DNA from 2 places in the Alkalihalobacterium sp. APHAB7 genome. Region 2 is predicted to be linked to the other one. Evidence: a T-box and tRNA genes for the amino acid it is inferred to sense, from the RefSeq annotation. Region 2 holds a T-box; the other holds one or more tRNA genes.

Region 1 (10,752 bases), on a different contig from region 2:
TGCTAAACTAGCATATTTACCTACAGCAGTGGAACTAATCATCTCCGTTCGTCCTGTTTCCTCATTCTGTCTAGTGTGACGTATAACAGTTTGCATACTTACTAATACAATGATAATACCAATTAAAATAGAACTTCTCATCAACATTGCAGATTCTACACTGATCCCAGCTGCAGGTATATCAAATAGTCGAATAGCAGGACTTTCTGCTCTAGCGACTACCTGTTTCATCACTTCTTCTTGCGTAGGCATTAGATCATTCATAGCAATACCCACCGACGTAACTAAGGTCATAATCACTGCTAGCCAAGCAAATAATCTTAGCCGGTCCCGCTTAAAGGCAAGAAAAGTTAAAATGCCTGTTCCTTTTATTTCATTTCTCATTCTTTCACCCCCTGTCACCTTGCTGAGTACTACTTATTTCATTACCGTAATGCCGCATAAAAAGATCTTCCAGTGAAGGTGGTTTGCTTGTTAATGTCTTTATTTCAAATGGAAGAAGGTGGCGCAACACAGAGTCAAGATTTTGACTATCGACTTGAAACTGTGCTTTCTTCCCTTTCACAGATACTTCAAAAACATTCTGTAAATCCTGTAAACCGACAATTTCGCGTTCTGTCTCTACAGTAATTTCATTCCGGGTGAAGTGGCGCAATTCTCCTAAAGTACCCGTCTCCACCACATTTCCTTTCTTTATAATGCTAACTCTGTCACAAAGTCTCTCTACCTCAGAAAGAATATGACTGGAAAGAAGAATTGTTTTCCCGGTAGCTTTCGCTTCTGCAACGCAATCTTGAAAAACCATCTCCATTAGAGGATCCAAGCCCGATGTCGGTTCATCTAAAATAAATAAGTCCACATCCGATGAAAAGGCAGAAATAAGTGCTACTTTTTGTCTATTACCTTTTGAATAGGTTCTACATTTTTTCGTGGGATCAAGATCAAAACGCTCAATTAGCTCTGTCCTGCGTTTCGTATTCATACTCCCTCTTAAGTTGCCAAATAAGTCAATGACCTCTCCACCAGATAAGTTTGGCCATAAATGTACATCCCCTGGGACATATGCTAAACGCTTGTGAAGGTCAACTGCATCTTTCCAGGGATCTTTACCGAATAGTTTCGCTTCCCCGCCAGTTTTCCGTAATAATCCAAGAATAATGCGAATCGTAGTCGATTTACCTGCCCCATTAGGTCCAATAAACCCTAATACTTCCCCTTGATTTAATTTTAAATTCACTCCATCCAAAGCAACAAATTTTCCAAACTTCTTTGTTATATCTTTTAATTCCATTACAGACATTTTCCTATCTCCTTCTATTTATAAAAGCAGTCTTTTAACACCATTAAGCAGTGATCAATCTTTTCTATCGTCTCATCCAGATTATAATTCTCAATTGATATATCCTTTGCCTTATTCCTCTCTTTTTCAATAACACCTTCCATTGTCCAAGTAATCACTTGTAAGGCTTTGTCCACTTCTAGATCTCCTTTAAACTTGGATGCATCAATGTTTTTAAAAAAATCATTTACATTAGCAGGATTAAAATTCTCTTTTCTACCTTGCAGTTCAACTACTACTTCTTCTGCTTCTTCAAAATAAGCGGACATGATAAAATTTATGATTTCAGGAAATTGACGCATCAGGTTAAACTTTAATAAGGCCATATTCCGCCATATTTTTATAACGTCCGTTTCCGTATATTCAATTCCTGCATAAAACTCATCATTTGCTATTTCCACAGCTCTATCAAATAAATATAAATACAACTCTTTTTTATTTCTAAAGTAATGAAAGAGAAGCCCCTTTGAAATACCAGAATCTTTTACAATTTCATTCGTAGAAGCCTTTTTATATCCTTTATGTGCAAACTCTCTCATAGCAGCATTTATTATCTTTCTTTGTTTAAATAGATCGATATCAAAAAATTTAGAGTTAATTATCATCAAGCCCCTTCTTATTTGATTATCACCGGCTATACAAAGATATAATGGTTGACCACTTTGTACAAGGTAGCTATTTAATTTATAGTCTTCATCTTAAAAGAGTATACAAATTTAATGTAGTCAAAATGTGGTCAAACGAGTTTGAAGAGGAAATTGTGGTCAATTAGATGAACTGTAATTACAACAACCTCCCTTGCGTAGCAAGGGGGGTTGTTGTTTTATTTGAACTTCTGGTTCTTGTAAAATAAGACAGTAAAGACTATTTGCAAACATATTGCAAACCTTTAGTGGAGTAAAGTGAGAATCAATAAAATGGTAATTCATTAAACTAAGTTGTAAACGATAATTGTGATGAAAATTAAAAACTAAACTCACTTATAATTTTAATGAAATATACTTAACATAAAAAACCGCGTGGATATTTATTATAATCCACGCGGTTTAAATTTATATTGTTTTCTTAAAATAACTTGAAGTTCATTCTTTCACAGAGTTAGTAAAAGTAGAGGTTGTTTAAATTCGTATTATCGTTGTACTATGCAGCAACCTACTTCATATTTAGGTCACTAACTTTATCCACTAATAATCATCAAACATTTATATCAGGTTTTAGTAAGTATAAATAGAATATAGAGTCTACTTTTTGGGCTGATTAAGTGCTTGGTAAGCTACCTGATACTTTCCTCCATCCGCAACTTCTGAATGGTACAAGGCCTTGAGGGCATTGTTTTTTTCAAGACCATGCTCAGCTTTCAGTTCTTTAAAACGTGTATGCAGTTCTTTATTTTCCTTAATTAGTTGTTGCATTTGCGATTTTATATACTTCAAGATATTTATCTCCTTTCTGAATCTCTGAGTTTAGCCTAATTTTTCAAGAGAAATAATCTGTTTAAAAAGATCCCTAAATTGCTCCCGGTCTTCTGTTGTGAAAGGCTTTGGTCCCTTTGTTCGCTGTCCACTTTTTCTAGCCATTGCACTTAAATAACGTGTTTGTAATAATTGGTCGATATTATCATTTGTATATCTAAATCCTTTTTGATGGAGGACGATAACTCCTTTTGCTAAACCAAGCGACGCAAGACCATAATCTTGCGTCACAATAATATCTCCTTTTTCCACTAACTTCACAATCCGATAATCTGCAGCATCTGCTCCAGAATCAACATAAATGGTTTCCACTCCTGATGGCTGTTTTGCATTAGAAAAGTGAGAAAAACTTGTAACAAGGATAACCGGAATTTCAAAATTCCTTGCTTCAGAAATAATAATATCTTTCACCGGACAAGCATCTGCATCCACAAAAATTTTCATCTTTCTCCTCCTGTTAAGAAGTTAGACTTACTAATTAACTTAATCTTTTTCAACTATAAAAGGGACTGGTGACTTTTGTTTAAAAATAAACAATATATCTTCCTTTTTCTGTATTTTTATATCCTCATATTATACTTTATAGAATTGTGTTGGCAAATGGTAGTTGGATGTAAATGCCCACATTTGCTAAATCATCTGCTTTTATAAAAAATTAATAAAGTTTCTAGGGCTTAGAACTAATATACTTGATTAGAGTAGTTGTTTATTGCACAGTATAACGTCTACTATGCTTTAAAGACCTAAGATTTTCTCATTCAACATTTCTGCTCCTGATTTTAATATTAATTTTCATTTAATTAATATAAACTGATATAAAAATTTAATGTGGTCAAAATGTGGTCAAAGCTAATTTGAGGAGTTAATTGTGGTCAATTAGAGGAACTGCAAAAACAACAAAACCCCTTGCTACGCAAGGGGTTGAACAATTATATGTATGGTGACCCGTGGGGGGCTCGAACCCTCGACCTCCACCCTGTCAAGGTGGCGCTCTCCCAGCTGAGCTAACGGATCATGAGTCATAATTATTAGCGACAAAATAAATATACTACATATGTGCTGTGATGTCAACTCCTTAATCAATCGTCCTTTCTAATAATAAATTCCTTTTTTCTTTGTCACCCTCTCTCCCCACTTTCCTTTCATGATCCTCTATAGCAACTATTAAAATAAAATCTATAAATAATACTGTTGGAAACCGTTAATTTGGGGCTCATCAGGAACTGAAAGGTTGAAGAGATTTATCCTGAAATGAACGAGAAAATGTATTTCCTCATATAATTTAGGGTATTTTTTCAGAAATAAGCCCAAAATCAACAATACTCTTTAACAGCGCTAATATAAAAATAATTTTACTATCACTGTAAAATTATCATAGATAACAGCCAGAAAAAGGTATATTATTAATAAAAAGGTAAGTACTTTTCCCTTTTCAGCAAGGAGGAACAGCATGTGGGTATCGAGGAACTTCTACTCAATTTTTTATTTATTATAGTTACTATTTTTTTCTATCAATTTTTCTTAGTTGAAAGACTTCAACAATTTAAAGTTAGCGTACAACCGCTTCTTATTGGTGTCATTTTCAGTATCCCTGCTTTTTTTTGTATGCTGTTTCCATTTTTAATAGGGAACCATCTATTTTTTATTGATATGCGAGCTGTTCCTTTAATACTTAGTTACCTTTATGGCGGCTTACCTGCTGGAATTGTGACGAGTATCCTAATTATTCTTTCTCGTTTATTTCTCGGTATTAACTATGGCCTGTTCGCATTTTTTATTATCGAATGTATTATTTTTATTACTATGATCTACCTTCTTCCATTCTATCGTAAAGGAAGCTTTAAACAGAGATTAATATATGGAACGATTTTTTCATCTATATTTGCGATGATTATCGTTACTTCAGGGTTATTCCTTTTACATATTCTTGATTCTGTAGACATCGCTGAGATTTTTCATTATTATACACTAGCTATCTTGTTTATTACCTTTACTATTTGGGGAGCTATTTATTTTATAGAAAACCATCAACGTCATATGATCTTAAAAAGTGAGATGGAAGGTATGGAACAAATGAAATTAGTCAGTGAACTCGCCGCGTCCATTGCTCATGAAATCCGAAATCCAATGACGGTGGTACGAGGTTTTATTCAAATGTTCCAAAGTGATGAAAAAGTAGATCCCAAAAACAAAAATTACTATGATATTATGCTTAAAGAGTTAGATCGTGCCCAATTTATTATTACTGATTACCTCTCTTTAGCTAAACCTCAAAAAGAACAAGAGGAAACTATTTACATTAATCAGGTCGCTAGTGCAGCAATTGAAGTTATTACTCCATTTGCTAATTTGAATTCTATTTTTGTAGATAGCAAATTCCAAGACGAGCCCGTAATCTATGGGAATGTAGGCAAGCTTCAGCAATGTCTAATTAATATGTTTAAAAATGCTATTGAAGCCATGCCTAATGGCGGGACACTATATGTTTCTACCTCTGTTAACAAAGACACAGCGGTTATCGAGATAACCGATACAGGCATCGGAATGACAAAAGAAGAGTTAAATCGTCTCGGAAAGCCTTTTTATACGACAAAGTCTAAGGGAACAGGGCTTGGAATGATGGTTTGTTTCAGCATTATTTCTAATATGGAGGGTTCCATTCTTGTTGATAGCAACGTAGGTTCAGGCACTACTTTTCAAATCGTAGTTCCTTTATATGACAATTAATAGTACTGGTTCTTCAAAACAACCAATTAAAGCGCTGACATTTATTTGTCAGGCTTTTTTTACGTTAGTAAATTATCAATCAGCGAGTTTTCTTTATCTTTTCTGCTCGTATTTATTTTTATCACAACACTTCACTAGTCATAGTACAACACTTTCACCGATATGATATAAAATAGATGTTCTTCGATTGAAGATCGCAATAGAAGTTAGGAGTGATTCAATGGCGAGAAGTATTTGGGGTGTAGATTCAGCTGCGGCCGTAACTCCTGCCTTATATGATTGTGTCCTTGAAAACTTTGGTAAGCCTGCATATTGGGGCAGATACTTAACGACCATACCGAATGTAAGTGATGGTTTAACTACAGAAGAAGTCCAAAGGTTAAGAGGAAACGGAATTAGAGTCATGCCCATTTACAATGAATTTTTAGAAGCAGTTGGCTACCGTACGGGAGAAATTACAGCTGCTAATGCAATATTCCATGCCAGAAGACTTGGCTTTCCTACCGGTGTTCGAATTTTCGCTAATATTGAAAATTTTTTCGATGTCGATGAAGCATGGATCCGCGGTTGGGTAGACGCCTTTTATCCAAGTGGTTATAAACCTGGTTTTTATCACGATCCTGTTGAAGGACCTTTTAGTGAGGCGTATTGTACCGCTGTTGCCAATAGTGAACGAGTGAAAGTCCAGTCTGTTCTATGGAGTGCAGAACCAGAACCTGGAACGACGACGAAACAAAATCGTCCCCAACGTTTTACGCCTGCTAAACCACCGTGTGAAGCTAATGTATGGGCATGGCAATACGGCCGCGATGCCGAAGAATGTCCCATTGATACTGTCTTATCTGATCGACGTTTGTATGATGATATGTGGTAATTACATTCCTATATTAATGCACGAACCAACATGATGTGTACCAACTCTAAAAAAACAAGAAGAAGGCTGACTTTCGTTTCGAAGGACTTGTCGCACTTGGAAAAATTCATTTATTCGAATAGTCAGCCTGTTGCAATTATCAATCTTTAGAATTCTTTGGAAATAATATTTGTCCTTCTTTTTTACCTTGTATAATTGTTTTTAGTATGACCGTTGACAGCTCATTAGGTAGGTAAGGTTTTGTTAGATAATGCTCTACTCCCAGAGATATACCTTTTTCTTTTTCATCAAGTGCCGATGAAATGATAATTGGAATGTTCTCTGTATCGCGTTTATCCTTCATTGCTTGTATAACGGCCCAACCGTCTATGCTATGCTCGAGCATTATGTCAATAACGACAAGTTCCGGTTTTTCTTTTGTAATGAACTGAACTGCTTCTTGTCCATCTTTGACGTGAACAACTGCAAACCCTGTCTCTTCTAGCTGCTCTTTTAACAAAAGCGCTAAACTATTATCATCTTCTAATATAACGATAAGTGGTTTATTATTCTCTTGAATTTTATGAAATTCTTGTCGGGGTAACTCACACTGATATAGCGGAAATGACACTGTAAATGTACTTCCTTCACCTTCCACGGATTGAACGGTTATATCTCCGCCATGAGCATTTGCTATTTCTTTTGAAATGGCAAGCCCTAAACCCGTACCACCAATCTTTCGACTAATTGTGTTATCCACGCGGTAAAATTTTTGAAACAGGTTATTTATTTCTGATTGTGATATACCAAGTCCGTAATCTTTGACATCGATATAAATGTGTTCATAATCATTTCTAAATCGTACTTCTACATTACCGCCCTCTGGTGAAAACTTTACTGCATTACTTATTAAGTTAGTAAACAATTGAATAACCTTTTCTTCATCAGCGTAAATCATTAAAGTCTTTTCTTCCTCTTCAATTATAAACTTCCGACTACTATGCTGTTCTTGAAAAACACTAGCCACATTATTTACTAGCTGAACCATATCAAATAATTGTTTTTCATACGTTTGCTTCCCTGATTCCATTCGTTGTAAATCTAAAAAGTCATTAATTAAGTTTGTTAGTCTTTTGGCTTCTTTATGGATCGTCTGCAAATATTTCTTTTGTCGTTCGGGCTTCAAATCTTTCGTTACCATAAGTTCTGTAAATCCTAGTACACTAGCTAGCGGTGTTCTTAATTCATGGCTCACCGTACTTACCAATTCTGACTTCATTACATCTATTTCATGCTCAACCGTTATATCTCGGTGTACAAACAATGTTCCTATCTTTTCCTGGTTTCGGTAAATAGGTTCCGCATACATTTCTATTACTTTTTGCTTTGGTTCATTAATCATATATCGGATTACTTTGTTTTCTAATGTTTGATTTACTAATGACATCTTGACAAACTCAATGAGTTCTTTTTCTTTATTTACAACGTGAAATAAAGAACTTGTCCAATCTTCAAGAGGTTTTGACAAAACGTGTTTCCCCTCCGCTGAACATTGGAAGATCTCACATAGCTTTTGATTGACTTGAAGAAGTTTCCCGTTCTTATCAACCAGTTGAATTCCTTCATTTACATTATCAATAATATCTTGATTGAGCTTTTGATTTCGCTCTACAGCTTCAAACATTTTTAGTTTTTCAATCGAGAGTGCAGCTTGACTCATTAACGAAATAAAATCTTCTTGATCTTTTTGGGTAAACTCATACCCTACTTTTGTTACGATGTATATGGCTAATAGTTCCCCTTCACTTGATAAGACTGGAACATATAAATCATAGCTAAATCCATTATGATGATGATAGCTGTCTTCACTTGGAGCAATGCTGCGTTTAGACGGATGAATCTCTTTTGTTTCTTTAAGGCGTACAGCAACGCCTTGATCAATATGACGAATAAACTGTTCTGCACCTTGTTGTGAGACACCTATGGAATAAAAGTCATACCTTGAATTCATTAATACAAACATTGATTTATCAGTATTAAACAACTTGTCTAATTCTGTTACGATCATTTTCAGTAATACGTCTTTATCCAGTGTTCCAGTTAATGAAGAGACAAACCTATGATATAGATCTAACTTTTTTTCACTTGCTTGAGTATCTGCCAACAATTCCTTCAACTGATTTTGTTGGTCTGATAATACTTCTTGCTGGGCTAAAAGCTCTTCATTTTGTGCTGTTAACTCTTCCTCTTTGGCTTGGATATTGCGTACCATAGACTCAAATGATCTTGAGAGAGTTCCTATTTCATCAAGACGATCGCTTTGTACAAATGTGACTTCTCTTCCTGCCGAAACATCTTCTGACACGACTGATAATTGATGAAGAGGCAAGCCAATATCTTTTACAATTTTTCGCACTGCAATAGAAATTAATAGAATAACAAATAAAATATACCCGAAAAATACCCAATTAATCTGATGCATCTTCGTTAAAAATTGCGCTTCTAACTGGTTTAATTCCTTTTTATATTGATGCACAAAACTACCCATCAAACCCATCGTTTGATTAATTAATGCGGTTGTTCCATTTTCAGCTATTTCTCTTATTCCTTCATAATTATCCGCTTCAACATGCTGCCTCACGATTGGAATGACATTGTTTATATAATGATCAACAAATGAATGGAGTTCTATAATTAACTCCTGTTCCTCTCTCGAAAGATTATGCTGTTCTAATTGGACAATTTCATATAATAATTTATCTCGTTCTTGAAAAATCGCTTGGTATTCTTTCATATTTTGGATAGATGCAAAACCTCTACCATGAAACAACATTAATTGTAAGTGTTCTTCTATACTTTCAATCACTTCTTTTTTACTATTTAACTCTTCTTTTTCTCGAAAATATTCATCTTGCACCTGTTGAGTTAGTATGTTTATTAGTAATCCACCTGTTAGAATTAATACTAAAACAATAATAGCTATAGCTGTAAACCTCCGAGAAAGACTCTTCTTTAATTTACTGATCATCTAAGATTTCCCCTACTAAATCAACTAGTTTTAATGGACTAAATGGCTTAGCTAAAAAATAATCAGCCCCGGCCTGCCGAGCCATTTCCTCATCCTTTTGCTGGCTTTTTGCAGTAAGCATAAGGAATTGCAATTCATGCTTATCATCCATTTCCCTTACTTTTTTGATCACTTCTACGCCACTATATTCTGGCATCATATAATCAATAATAATTAAGTCGTATTCGTTTTCTTGTATAAAATTTAAGGCTTCTTGTCCATCTTGAACTTCCTGAATCTGATAGCCCTCATCTTCTAAAGTATCGACGATTAACATTCTTAAAACATCTTCATCATCGACAACTAACAATTTCTTCGTCAATTTCCTCACCTCATGTTTTTAGCTTGAAATCCCTTTACGCGTCATATCTCCCCAATCTTTTTTCTTTCTTAGAATATGGATAAAACCTTCTAGTCTCCAGAAAACTGTTATTGGCCTGTACCAAAAAGCTTCTGTTAGTGCATAAAAAAATAAACGAACAACATCCATGACTTCTGGATATTTTCTCAAACTCCATTCTTCCAACAAAACAGCGCTCATTGACAACAATGATCCGTATAAAAACGCCAACGTAAATAACAACAATGCCAATTCGATATTTAACACTCCAAATACTAAGCCCAAAATAACGATAAGATACCCTAAGAACTCAACGATTGGTCCTAGCAGTTCAACAAACAAAAAATAAGGCAATGATATGAAGCCGACTTTACCGTATTTCGGTCGAAAAAGCATTTTTTTATGCAACCATAGAGACTCAAATAGCCCTTGATGCCAACGTCTCCTTTGACGTCTTAATACAGCTAGATCTTCTGGAGCTTCTGTCCAACAGACAGGATCTGGCACATAGACTATTCGTTCGTTACTTTTTTCTTCTTTAATCAAGCGATGCAGGCGAACGACCAATTCCATATCTTCACCTACAGTATTTGTTAAATACCCCCCTGCTTTAATAACTGACTCTTTATGAAAGACACCGAAGGCTCCAGAAACGATAAGTAAAAGATTGTGTCGACTGAGACCGACTCTCCCCATAAGAAATGCCCGAAGATATTCAATCACTTGCATGATAACGAGTGGCCTCTTAGATAAGCCGACACTCATTAACTCCCCTCGCTCAATTTTACAACCATTGGCGATACGAATACTTCCTCCTGTTGCAATGACTTCTTGGTTTGAGTCAATAATAGGTTTCATGACCTTTAAGAATGCATCACGCTCTAATACTGAGTCTCCATCTAATGAACATACATAAGGATAGTGTGAAAGGTTCATTCCGGCATTTAAAGCATC
Region 2 (10,752 bases):
ACAGTTTAATGTACAGAGCATGAGCGTAACTGGGGGTAAACTTTTTTGAAACAAGGAGGAACGTCCATGACACAAGATCATCCATCTAAACTGTCATTTTCCATTGAGGAATCGGTGTGGTTAAATAAAGGGCAAGAAGTTGCAGAAATACTTTCAATGTCATTAGATCCCGAAATCCGCATTGAAGAAAAGAACGACCATGTAGTTATTAAAGGTGGTCTCCGTTTACTCGGAGAATACCGCCCTGTGCAAAATGATCCTGAAAACACAGGAGAGGGAGAAGTTGCTGCGTTTCGTTCATTTGAAGAAGTCACCTTGAATGAACAGAACGTCGGTGAAATTAAACACTTCTTCCCAATTGATGTGACAATCCCGTTAAGCCGTATTCAAAACATTGATGATGTTTACGTACAAGTGGAGACATTTGATTACGATCTTCCAGAAAAAAGTTGTCTGCAACTAACAGCAGATGTGGCAATCAGCGGGATGAGTACTCAACAGCAAGAAGTGAAGCGACCATCGTATTCACCAGATTCATCTTATTCAGAGCTTTATTCAGAGCCGTCTTATTCAGAGGCAACGCTTGAAAGGGAGGAGCGAGAATCCTATTATACAGAAGCAACGTCTAATGTGGATCATCCGTCAATCCCGCAAAATCCTTCTTTCTCAGAAGAATTGCCTGAAATAGAGAAGCCACCATCGCTTCAACCGTTCCCGTCATTTTCTTTTGAAGCGAGAAAACAGGCGGTACAGGAGCCCAAAGCAGAAGAACCTGTAGTAGAAGCAAAGGAACTCGTTCCAGCAATGGAAGAGCCTGAATATGAACAACAATATGAAACACCAAAATTTGAAGTAGAGGGTAGCGAGCCGATACAAAATCAAGAACCTGTAATACCGAAACAATCACCAGAACTGAACTTTGAAGCTCGTCCTGAAGTGATTGAACCTGAAGAAAGAAACCCAATTGACAATCTTGTTCCGAACAATCAACGCTCTTCAGAACAAGCAACTAGCTTTGAGCAGGAAACTGTTGAGGAAGAAGAACGAGTAGAATCGGTAGAAGAAGTAGAAAAAGAAGAAGCATTAGAAGCAGTAGAAAAAGTAGGAGCACTTCAAGCCGCAGAAGATCCTGCCGGCCGTGAAGAAGAAGAGGGAACAAAAATCAACTTTGCACCGTTGAAAAAGTTATCTGAGCGACCACCTGCTGCAGTAGAAGTAGAGGAAGAAGTTGCAGTACATGATCAAGATGATCCGGCTGCAGAAGCTGTAAAAGCTCCAAAATCGAGAACCGATGAAAATGCGCTCTACTTAACGAAAATGCTAGCAGACGGCGAAGAACAATTTTCAAAATTAAAGATGTGCATCATTCAAGAAAATGAGTCATTAGATACAATTGCAGAACGCTATGAACTATCAACGAGTCAAATTGTTCGAGTCAACCGATTAAATGAAGAGCGAGTAGAAGAAGGGCAAATCTTGTACATTCCAGTAGGCTCTAAGCGTTAATATGAAAACGAGGAGGGTGACTCATTAGCAAAGTGCTAAACACCTCACAATGATAGATAAGGAGAAATTGAACTTCCTCATCGATCATCGTTGTGAGGCAACAAGTACTAATGAGTTGCCCTCCATCTATAAAAAAAGGAGAAAACAAGTATGGATATTCTCCCATTAATTAAAGAAAATTATCCGTTTGAAGTGAAATCTCAATTAGACGAAGGAATAATTGATACGAGCCAAGGACGAAAAAGATATCGGATCTGGCATGACGAAGCATTGTTAAACTGGCACCAGGAATGGCGTGAAAAATGCAGCCGAAATCCGTATCAATTGACCGATCGGATGTTGCAAACAAAAGATAAGAAAAAAGCCATTAAGTTAGAAGAAGGTTGGTTAACCGTACACGATGATATTATTGATCCGTATCCAACAAAAGACTATGAACAAAAGTGGGCCCATTTTATCGCTCGAATGATTGAATTCGGTACGGCAACAAAAGATAATCGTATTTCCGCAGCTAAACGTGAGTTTCCGTCGACTTCAGAATGGAAAGTATGGGTCTCTAAAACAACGCTGCTCGATGAAAAAAAGCGAAATATTTTACAATCTTGTATTCAAGAGGCGATGCGCAGAAAACATAAAGCACTAGAATTGAGGAAAAAAAGTAAAGAAAAAAGACTTCCTATAATGGACAAGGTCTCGTCTACTACCCAAGCAAAGAAAATATATGAATTGTTTGTTTGGCAAGGCACAGCAGAAGCACCGGAATACGGTTTTGTTAGTTTAACTCACTTTTTACAACAATGGGTGGGTGAAAATGGAGAAGAATCGCTAGTCAAACTGTTAAATGAAATTGAGGAGCAAATTCCGTTCCGGCAGATGTATGGTAATGAATTGCTTGCAGAGGCATGGCTGCCCTGGGAGTTAGTTCATGCAATGAAACTTCTTCAGCAAAGTGAAGAAAAGGAAGAGACCGAAATTCATTTTTCAACGTTCCAAAAAGAATGGAACGACCGCCGGCAACTCGTTTTGACCCTGATCAATTGGGTAAAAGAAGATAGAAAGAAGGTGGCCACATGACTAGTCGGTCTATCCTAGATCGTTATGCGCCTATCCTGTTTCATTACGATTTATTTCCTGAGCATATTGAGAGTTGGGGGAAAGTCAAACAAGTACAAACAAATCGTGGGATGTTTGCCTTGAAAGAAGCTCATATGAATCGTCAGCAAGGCGAGCTGTTCGTTCAAGTGATGCGAAAATTAGATCGGTTAGGCTATCGTCAATTGATTCCCATTTTGCCTACGAAGTATGGAGAATATGTCCTTTCCACAGACGATAGAACCTACTATTTAATGCCGTGGGTTGAAGAGGAACCGTATCAGGGACGGACGTCTAGAGAAGCAAAAATCATTGACCAACTCGGTATTATTCATCGACTAACTGCGAAAACCGACGACTATCCAAAAGAAACAATTGATGAAGCTTATCAATCGTTATTAAGACGATGGGATATGCGTCGGTTAGATTTGGAACGTTTTGCCGATGAGGCTGAAGGAAAAACATATATATCTCCCTTTCAATTAACCTATTTAACGCATGTTCACCAAATGTTATTAATGGTCGAAGATGCCAAGCGTCACTTGAAAAACTGGTATGATATTTGTGTTGAAAAAGGTAGGTATCGAACGGTTTTATGTCACGGCAAAGCATCAAGAAAGCATACAATATTTAATGCAAGTGGAGAGCCTATTCTATATAACTTTGAACGAGCATCAATGGATACACCTGCCCGCGATCTGGCCTTATTCTGCCGGCAATCATTTGGTTATAACCTTTGGGATGAAGAAGAAATGGTTCGATGGTTTGGTACGTATGACCGAAACATCTCATTACTAGATGAAGAAAAAGAGTTATTATTTGGCTATTTATGCTTCCCAGAACCTGTGTTATTTTCATTGCAGCTCTACTTGCAACAAAACCAAGATAAACCTGAAATCTATCATGTCCAAAGGTTAGAGAAACGCTTTCATATGATGCGAAAAGTGCAACGGTTAAAAGGCTATTTAATAAAACAAGAAGACCAAACGCCACAATTTGAACAACAATAAAAGGCTGTCCCAAAAGTGTCTAAGCTCCTCGCCTAGAGATATAAAGAGATGAAAAGCTAGTTTTCTTTATATCTAGATAGGCTTAGGGGGCTTTACACAAACAAATGGGACAGCCTTTTATATAGTTGCATTTCCACTTTGACACGGTATCGTTAACCTTAAATAATTCCGGCGAAAAATAATCCATATAAAAGAGCCATTAAAGCTAGTAAAATGACATCAAAGGATGTTGGAAAAAGCAAGGTTCGGATAAACTGAAAGCATAGAAGTGGAAACAAAATCTGTATGAGCATTAAACGTAGTTTTACTAACCATAGAGGTGGTCGAAAACGCTTATATCGCTTTGGCATATCGAGGCTCCTTCCTGAGAACAGTCTCTCTATATACATATGCATAGGCTGCATTCATGTGAAATCAAGAGCCCATGCATAAAAAAAGAAAAAATTGGCGATGCTTTTATTGACGAAAAAGTATCGAAAAAGGTAGAATAATATGCAGAACCCGATGTTTTAACATCCATATACATAAATGCTTAGACAGGGAAGAGTAGGTTCAGAACCCTTCAGAGAGAAAAATCAGTTGCTGAGAGATTTTTCAGGACGTATGAATTGAACGTCACCCTTGAGCAGCTCTTTTGAACGAGACGAAGTGAAAGTATCATCCGTTTACAAAGGAACAAACGGAAAGTACTTCTATCATTAGTTACTAGTAGATCGAGTCGGCAGATGCCGTTACCTGAATGAAGTGTGTAAGCTTTTTTAGCTTGCAAACAAAGGTGGTACCGCGAATACAACTCTCTTCGTCCTTTGAGGTGGAGGGAGTTTTTTGATGTTTTACGGCATTTATGGTAATTGTGTCATTGCTTCAGTTGCCGACTGTAAGAAACAGAAGTAAACAAGGCTTGAACTCATTTAAAGCAGGGAATAGCCAATTCTTTTTATACATAAAGGAGGTCACAAAAATGGAAAATCAAGATTTAACAATGCCAACGAAGTACAGCCCACAAGATACAGAAGCGAAATGGTACCCATTTTGGGTCAATGGAAAGTTTTTTGAAGCAACAGGGGATGAAGCAAAGGAACCGTATACGATCGTCATTCCACCGCCAAACGTAACTGGAAAGCTTCATTTAGGTCACGCTTGGGATACCACTTTACAAGATATTTTAATTCGTACGAAACGAATGCAAGGATACGATGCTCTTTGGTTGCCAGGTATGGACCATGCTGGGATCGCAACTCAAGCTAAAGTAGAAGGCAAACTTCGTGAAGAAGGACTGAGCCGTTACGATTTAGGTCGTGAAAAGTTCTTAGAAAAATCATGGGAATGGAAAGAAGAGTATGCTTCACATATTCGCCAGCAATGGTCAAAGCTTGGACTAGCCCTAGATTACTCTCGTGAGCGTTTCACACTAGATGAAGGTTTATCTAAAGCGGTTCGTGAAGTATTTGTTCGCTTATATGAAAAAGGTTTAATCTACCGCGGGGAGTACATTATTAACTGGGACCCGCAAACAAAGACAGCCTTATCCGATATTGAAGTTATTTATAAAGACGTACAAGGTGGGTTCTACCATATGAAATACCCACTTGTCGATGGAAGCGGCTATATTGAAGTGGCAACAACACGTCCAGAAACAATGCTAGGAGATACAGCGGTTGCAGTTCATCCAGAAGATGATCGTTATAAGCATTTAATCGGCAAAAAAGTAAGACTGCCAATCGTGGGCCGTGAAATTGAAATTGTCGGCGATGACTACGTTGATATGGAATTTGGTTCAGGTGCAGTAAAAATTACACCAGCACATGACCCGAATGACTTTGAAATTGGAAACCGTCATAATCTAGAGCGCGTACTCGTTATGTCTGAAGACGGTAAAATGAATGAAAATGCAGATAAATACCAAGGAATGGATCGTTTCGAGTGCCGTAAGCAAATCGTTAAAGACCTTCAAGATATGGGCGTTCTTTTCAAAATTGAAGAGCATACACACTCTGTTGGCCACTCAGAGCGCAGCGGGGCTGTTGTCGAGCCTTACCTTTCAACCCAATGGTTTGTTAAAATGGAGCCATTAGCTGAAGCGGCCATTGAACTGCAAAAGTCTGAAGGAAAAGTAAACTTTGTTCCGGAACGCTTTGAAAAAACATATCTTCACTGGATTGAAAACATCCGTGACTGGTGTATTTCTCGTCAATTATGGTGGGGACATCGAATTCCGGCTTGGTATCATAAAGAAACAGGTGAAGTGTATGTTGGTCATGAAGCACCAGCAGACATTGAAAACTGGGAGCAAGATCAAGACGTATTAGATACATGGTTCTCATCTGCATTATGGCCGTTTTCAACGATGGGCTGGCCGGACACAGATAGCGCAGACTTCAAACGTTACTATTCAACCGATGTACTGGTTACTGGATACGATATCATTTACTTCTGGGTGGCACGTATGATTTTTCAAGGTCTTGAATTCACAGATGAGCGGCCATTTAAAGATGTACTCATCCATGGACTTGTTCGTGACTCACAAGGACGTAAGATGAGTAAATCACTTGGTAACGGTGTTGATCCAATGGATGTAATCGACAAGTACGGAGCAGATGCACTTCGTTTCTTCCTTGCGACAGGAAGCTCTCCAGGAAATGACTTACGTTTCTATTGGGAAAAAGTCGAGTCGACTTGGAACTTTGCTAATAAAATCTGGAATGCATCTCGTTTTGCCTTAATGAATATGAACGGATTGAAATATGAGGAAATTGATCTTTCTGGTGAAAAATCAGTTGCCGATCAGTGGATCCTAACACGACTTCAAGAAACGATTGAATCGGTTACACGCTTAACAGAAGCGTATGAATTCGGTGAAGTAGGCCGTGTCCTTTATAACTTTATTTGGGACGATTTCTGTGACTGGTACATTGAAATGGCGAAACTGCCACTTTACGGTGATAACGAAGAAGCGAAGAAAACAACACGCTCTGTACTCGCTTATGTGTTAGATCAAACACTTCGCCTATTACACCCATTAATGCCGTTTATTACCGAGGAAATATGGCAACATTTGCCGCATGATGGCGAATCAATTACTGTTGCAGCTTGGCCAGAAAAGCAAGAGCAATTAATGTTTAAACATGCTGTAGCTGATTTCAACCTATTAAAAGACATTATTCGTTCGGTTCGTAATACACGTTCAGAGTTAAATGTGCCAATGAGCAAACAAATCGAACTTCACATTAAAGCGAAAGATGCTCAAGTATTAGACCAATTAAACCGCGGCCTTCAGTATGTAGAAAAGTTCTGTAACCCAAGTGAATTAAAAATTGGAACAGACTTACCAACACCTGAAAAGTCAATGTCTAACGTCCTGACGGGGGTAGAGTTATACTTACCACTGGCCGGCCTACTCGATTTGGATGCGGAAATTGCTCGCCTTGAAAAAGAACTGGAGAAGTTCGACAAAGAAGTGGAACGCGTACAGAAAAAACTAAGCAATCAAGGCTTTATTGCTAAAGCACCTGAGAAAGTCATCGAAGAAGAAAAAGCGAAAGAAGCAGATTATATTGAAAAACGCGAAACTGTGAAAGCGCGCATTGCGGAGTTAAAGGGGTAAAACGAACATCTAAATACAAAAACACGAAAAAGACGAAAATCATTGCGATTTTCGTCTTCTTTCACTTTACTCCGGTCTTTAATTTTTCTTAAATACGATCTGCTACTGCCGTCGGAAGAAAAAGGTATGTGTTCTCTTTAAACTCCCCCTAATACTTGCATAATATGTTGTAAATAAAGGCGTACAATATTGTAGGACGAATTGGCTGATAAGGTTCGTGAACCAACGACGTCTTCGATTTCATTAAAGATGAACTGTCCTTCTTTATTAAAAAGAAAATCGATTCCAACAAGGCCTAGTTGTCCGTCAAATTGTGCAATAATCTTTTCCACTAATGTGGTTTCCTCATCATTTAACTCGTATAATTTCGCACTTCCTCCTAAGGAAAAATTCGCTTTAAAATCGGTTGTTGAATAGCGTAAGATCGCAGCGATGATGGTAGAACCAATGACAAATACGCGAACATCTTTCCCAGGAACGTCTCCCATTTCTTGAATGATCAAGTCGTTAGAAGTGATGTTAGCTAACAAGCTTTCTAATGCCTGGAGGTTTTCAACAGCGTATACTTGCTGTCCGCTTCTCCCTGATACTTCTTTGACAACGATCGGATAAGAAAACGGAAGGTGCAAGGGCACAAATTCATTCTTCTTTACAAATAAAGTGTTCAACATCGGAATGCCAGCCCGCGTTAAAAATTGGTGCGTTCTTGCTTTATCGTTGCAAAGCCCAGAAACGAACGAGTTATTAAAAACGGTTACGCCAAGTGCTTCTAATTGTTGACTAAAAAGTGGATCAATATTTCGCATGATCGCAAAATCTGGTAGTTGAAGTTGAGCTTGATGGTGGTGAATAAACAGCTGCTGATTAAGGACGCCATAAAGTAGTTCCTCTTTAAAGTAAAAAGATAAATCGATGTTTAATAACTCCGCTTCTTCTAGCATCCACTTGATATACGCTTGATTTTTATCAGCATCTTCTCGGTTATAAATGAGCCATCCTGTTCGTTTTTTTTTCATACAGCCTCTCCTGATCTATTTCTTTGAACTTCAATAAGTGATTAAATAGTAGTATATTGAACTGTCTTGTTTCATCATAAAGGAAAAGACATTATTTTGCATACTTTTTTCAAAGGAGCTTATCCATGCTTTCTTACAATAAAGCAAATGAATTAATCGAACAGACAAAAGAAAACAAAATTTATTTCGGACTCGAAAGAATGCGAGTATTACTTGATAAACTAGGGAACCCGCATGAGAAGACAAGGAGTATTCACCTTGCCGGTACGAATGGAAAAGGGTCGACATTAACCTATTTACGTTCTATTTTAAATGAGGCTGGGTATCGAGTCGGTACATTTACATCACCATACATTTTTCAACGAAACGATCAAATTCAACTAGATGGGAAGCCGATTTCACAAAAAGAGTTTGTACACCTAGTAGAACAGATACTTCCAGTTATTGAAGAACTTGAACGATCCGATTACGGTGCGCCTGTTGAGTTTGAAGTGATGACAGCACTCGCTTTTCTATATTTTGCTCAACAGGAGAATATCGACTTTATGATCATTGAAACGGGATTAGGAGGTCGGTTAGATCCGACAAATGTTCTAACACCACTGGTCGCAATTATCACGAATATTGGCTTGGATCATATTGAATTTTTAGGAAGTGACCTGTTGCAAATCGCAAACGAAAAAGCAGGAATTATTAAACCTTCAATCCCTATAGTTTCGGGATGTACGCAGCAAGAAGTCACTTCATTGCTGCAAAAAAAGGCAGCAGCACAACAGTCATCACTACACCAATTAGGCAGTCAATTTAAAATAAACCATTCAAACCGTACGTTTACTTATAAATCGGAACAACATACGTACACTGATTTGCAGCTTACAATGCTCGGTAGCCATCAACAAACCAATGCCTCATTAGCGGTCCGAACGATTGAACTACTAAAAGCATTTCATGATGTTAATGTACAACAAGAAGCAGTAAGGGCGGGTCTCCAACAAGCAACAATAAAAAACCGAATTGAAGTCGTGCAAACTGAGCCAATGATCATCATGGACGGTGGCCATAATCAAGAAGGGGTACAAGCCCTTGTCGATACATTACTAAACTCTTTTCCTAATAAAAAATTTACCGTCCTATTTTCAGCGATGGTCGATAAAGATGTAAAAGAAATGGTCAAATCGTTGCAGCAACTCACCGATACCATTATTTTAACAACGTTCCCTCATCCTCGTTCTATTCAGCGAGGTGATATTGTTAGTGTGCTTGACGATCAAACGCTTCAGTTTAAAGAAGATTACAAAACAGCCTACCATCAATTAAAAGGGGATCTACAAGAGGACGAGGTTCTAGTCATCACAGGCTCACTTAATTTTCTTTCTTTTGTTAGGGAAAAGGTTGAAGAATAATAACTTAAGGTGGAAAGCTATAAGAGTTATCTTTTTCTGTAGGGGCTCTTCTATTTTACGTGTTTTGGAGATAATATAAATACTGTTACATGTGAAGAAAGGGCGTACCATGGATGAAAACATTTAAAGAAATAGTTGAGTTTATACAAGGACGTAATGTCATTCAACTTGGCTTAGAAAATATGGAAGACTTTTTAGCAGAAATAGGAAACCCACATCGAAAGTTAAAAATTATTCATATTGCCGGTACGAACGGAAAAGGATCGACGTTAAATTTTATTCGCGAGATGTTACTAGAAGCTGGATACGATGTCGGTGCGTTTACCACTCCTGCGGTGCTCAGCTATGAAGAGCAAATCTCTATGAATAAAGAACCGATTACACAAGAGGACTTTATCCACGTCTTTGATCAATTAACACCAGCTCGCGAACGGTTTGAAGCGAATGGACAAGCGATGTTGACCGAATTTGAAAATTTAACGGCAATGATGTTTTACTATTTTGCAGAAGTCCGTCCAGTCGATTTTGTTCTATTAGAAACTGGTATGGGGGGGCGCCTCGATGCAACGAATGTTTCGATGCCGCTCGTAACTGCGATCACAAATATCGGTATGGACCACATGCATTTACTAGGTGAAACCAAAGAAGAGATTGCCCGTGAAAAAGCAGGGATCATTAAAGCAGGCGTTCCGCTCATCACGACGGAAAGTGAAGAGAACATCTTGGAGATCTTTAACCAACAAACGAAGCAAAAGCACTCGAAACTATATGTGTTAGAAGATGACTTTTTCATTGATAGTGCTTCTGCTACTAGTGGTTTACAGACATTCACCTTTACATCGCCATTTCGTACAATAGAAGCTCTAGAACTAACGATGCTCGGTAAACATCAAATCAAAAATGCGTCGCTTGGCTTAATGGTTATTGATTATTTAAAAACGTATCAAGCGCTGATCATTACAGAAGAAGAAATTCGCAGTGCTCTAAAAAAGGCGGCGTGGATCGGGCGTTTTGAAAAGCTCAGTGAAACACCGCTTGTCTATATCGATGGTGCTCATAACGAGGAAGGAATAGCAGCATTAGCAACGACCTTACGTGAACAGTTTTCGGATAAAAACATC

Evidence for each region. The T-box of region 2 lies ahead of ACNSTQ_RS13205 (valine--tRNA ligase). A T-box ahead of a tRNA ligase gene usually reads a tRNA of that ligase, here a tRNA-Val.
Region 1: it encodes a tRNA-Val, which carries the amino acid that the T-box ahead of ACNSTQ_RS13205 (valine--tRNA ligase) is inferred to sense. The anticodon was not compared.

What each region holds. Positions count from the first base shown of each region.
Region 1 covers NZ_JBLWFS010000004.1:235,548-246,299, reverse strand. Annotated here, with positions in the region: gene ACNSTQ_RS06715 (ABC transporter permease) at 1-384, opposite strand, end outside; gene ACNSTQ_RS06710 (ATP-binding cassette domain-containing protein) at 389-1,300, opposite strand; gene ACNSTQ_RS06705 (TetR/AcrR family transcriptional regulator) at 1,315-1,944, opposite strand; gene ACNSTQ_RS06700 (hypothetical protein) at 2,581-2,772, opposite strand; gene ACNSTQ_RS06695 (YaiI/YqxD family protein) at 2,803-3,255, opposite strand; tRNA gene ACNSTQ_RS06690 (tRNA-Val) at 3,750-3,825, opposite strand; gene ACNSTQ_RS06685 (ATP-binding protein) at 4,264-5,538, shown strand; gene ACNSTQ_RS06680 (glycoside hydrolase domain-containing protein) at 5,759-6,412, shown strand; gene ACNSTQ_RS06675 (ATP-binding protein) at 6,552-9,419, opposite strand; gene ACNSTQ_RS06670 (response regulator) at 9,409-9,780, opposite strand; gene ACNSTQ_RS06665 (glycosyltransferase family 2 protein) at 9,799-10,752, opposite strand, start outside.
Region 2 covers NZ_JBLWFS010000012.1:43,600-54,351, forward strand. Annotated here, with positions in the region: gene spoVID (stage VI sporulation protein D) at 67-1,506, shown strand; gene ACNSTQ_RS13190 (hypothetical protein) at 1,657-2,580, shown strand; gene ysxE (spore coat protein YsxE) at 2,577-3,608, shown strand; gene ACNSTQ_RS13200 (hypothetical protein) at 3,767-3,958, opposite strand; T-box leader at 4,133-4,418, shown strand; gene ACNSTQ_RS13205 (valine--tRNA ligase) at 4,570-7,212, shown strand; gene ACNSTQ_RS13210 (ATP-grasp domain-containing protein) at 7,350-8,228, opposite strand; gene ACNSTQ_RS13215 (bifunctional folylpolyglutamate synthase/dihydrofolate synthase) at 8,354-9,631, shown strand; gene ACNSTQ_RS13220 (bifunctional folylpolyglutamate synthase/dihydrofolate synthase) at 9,745-10,752, shown strand, end outside.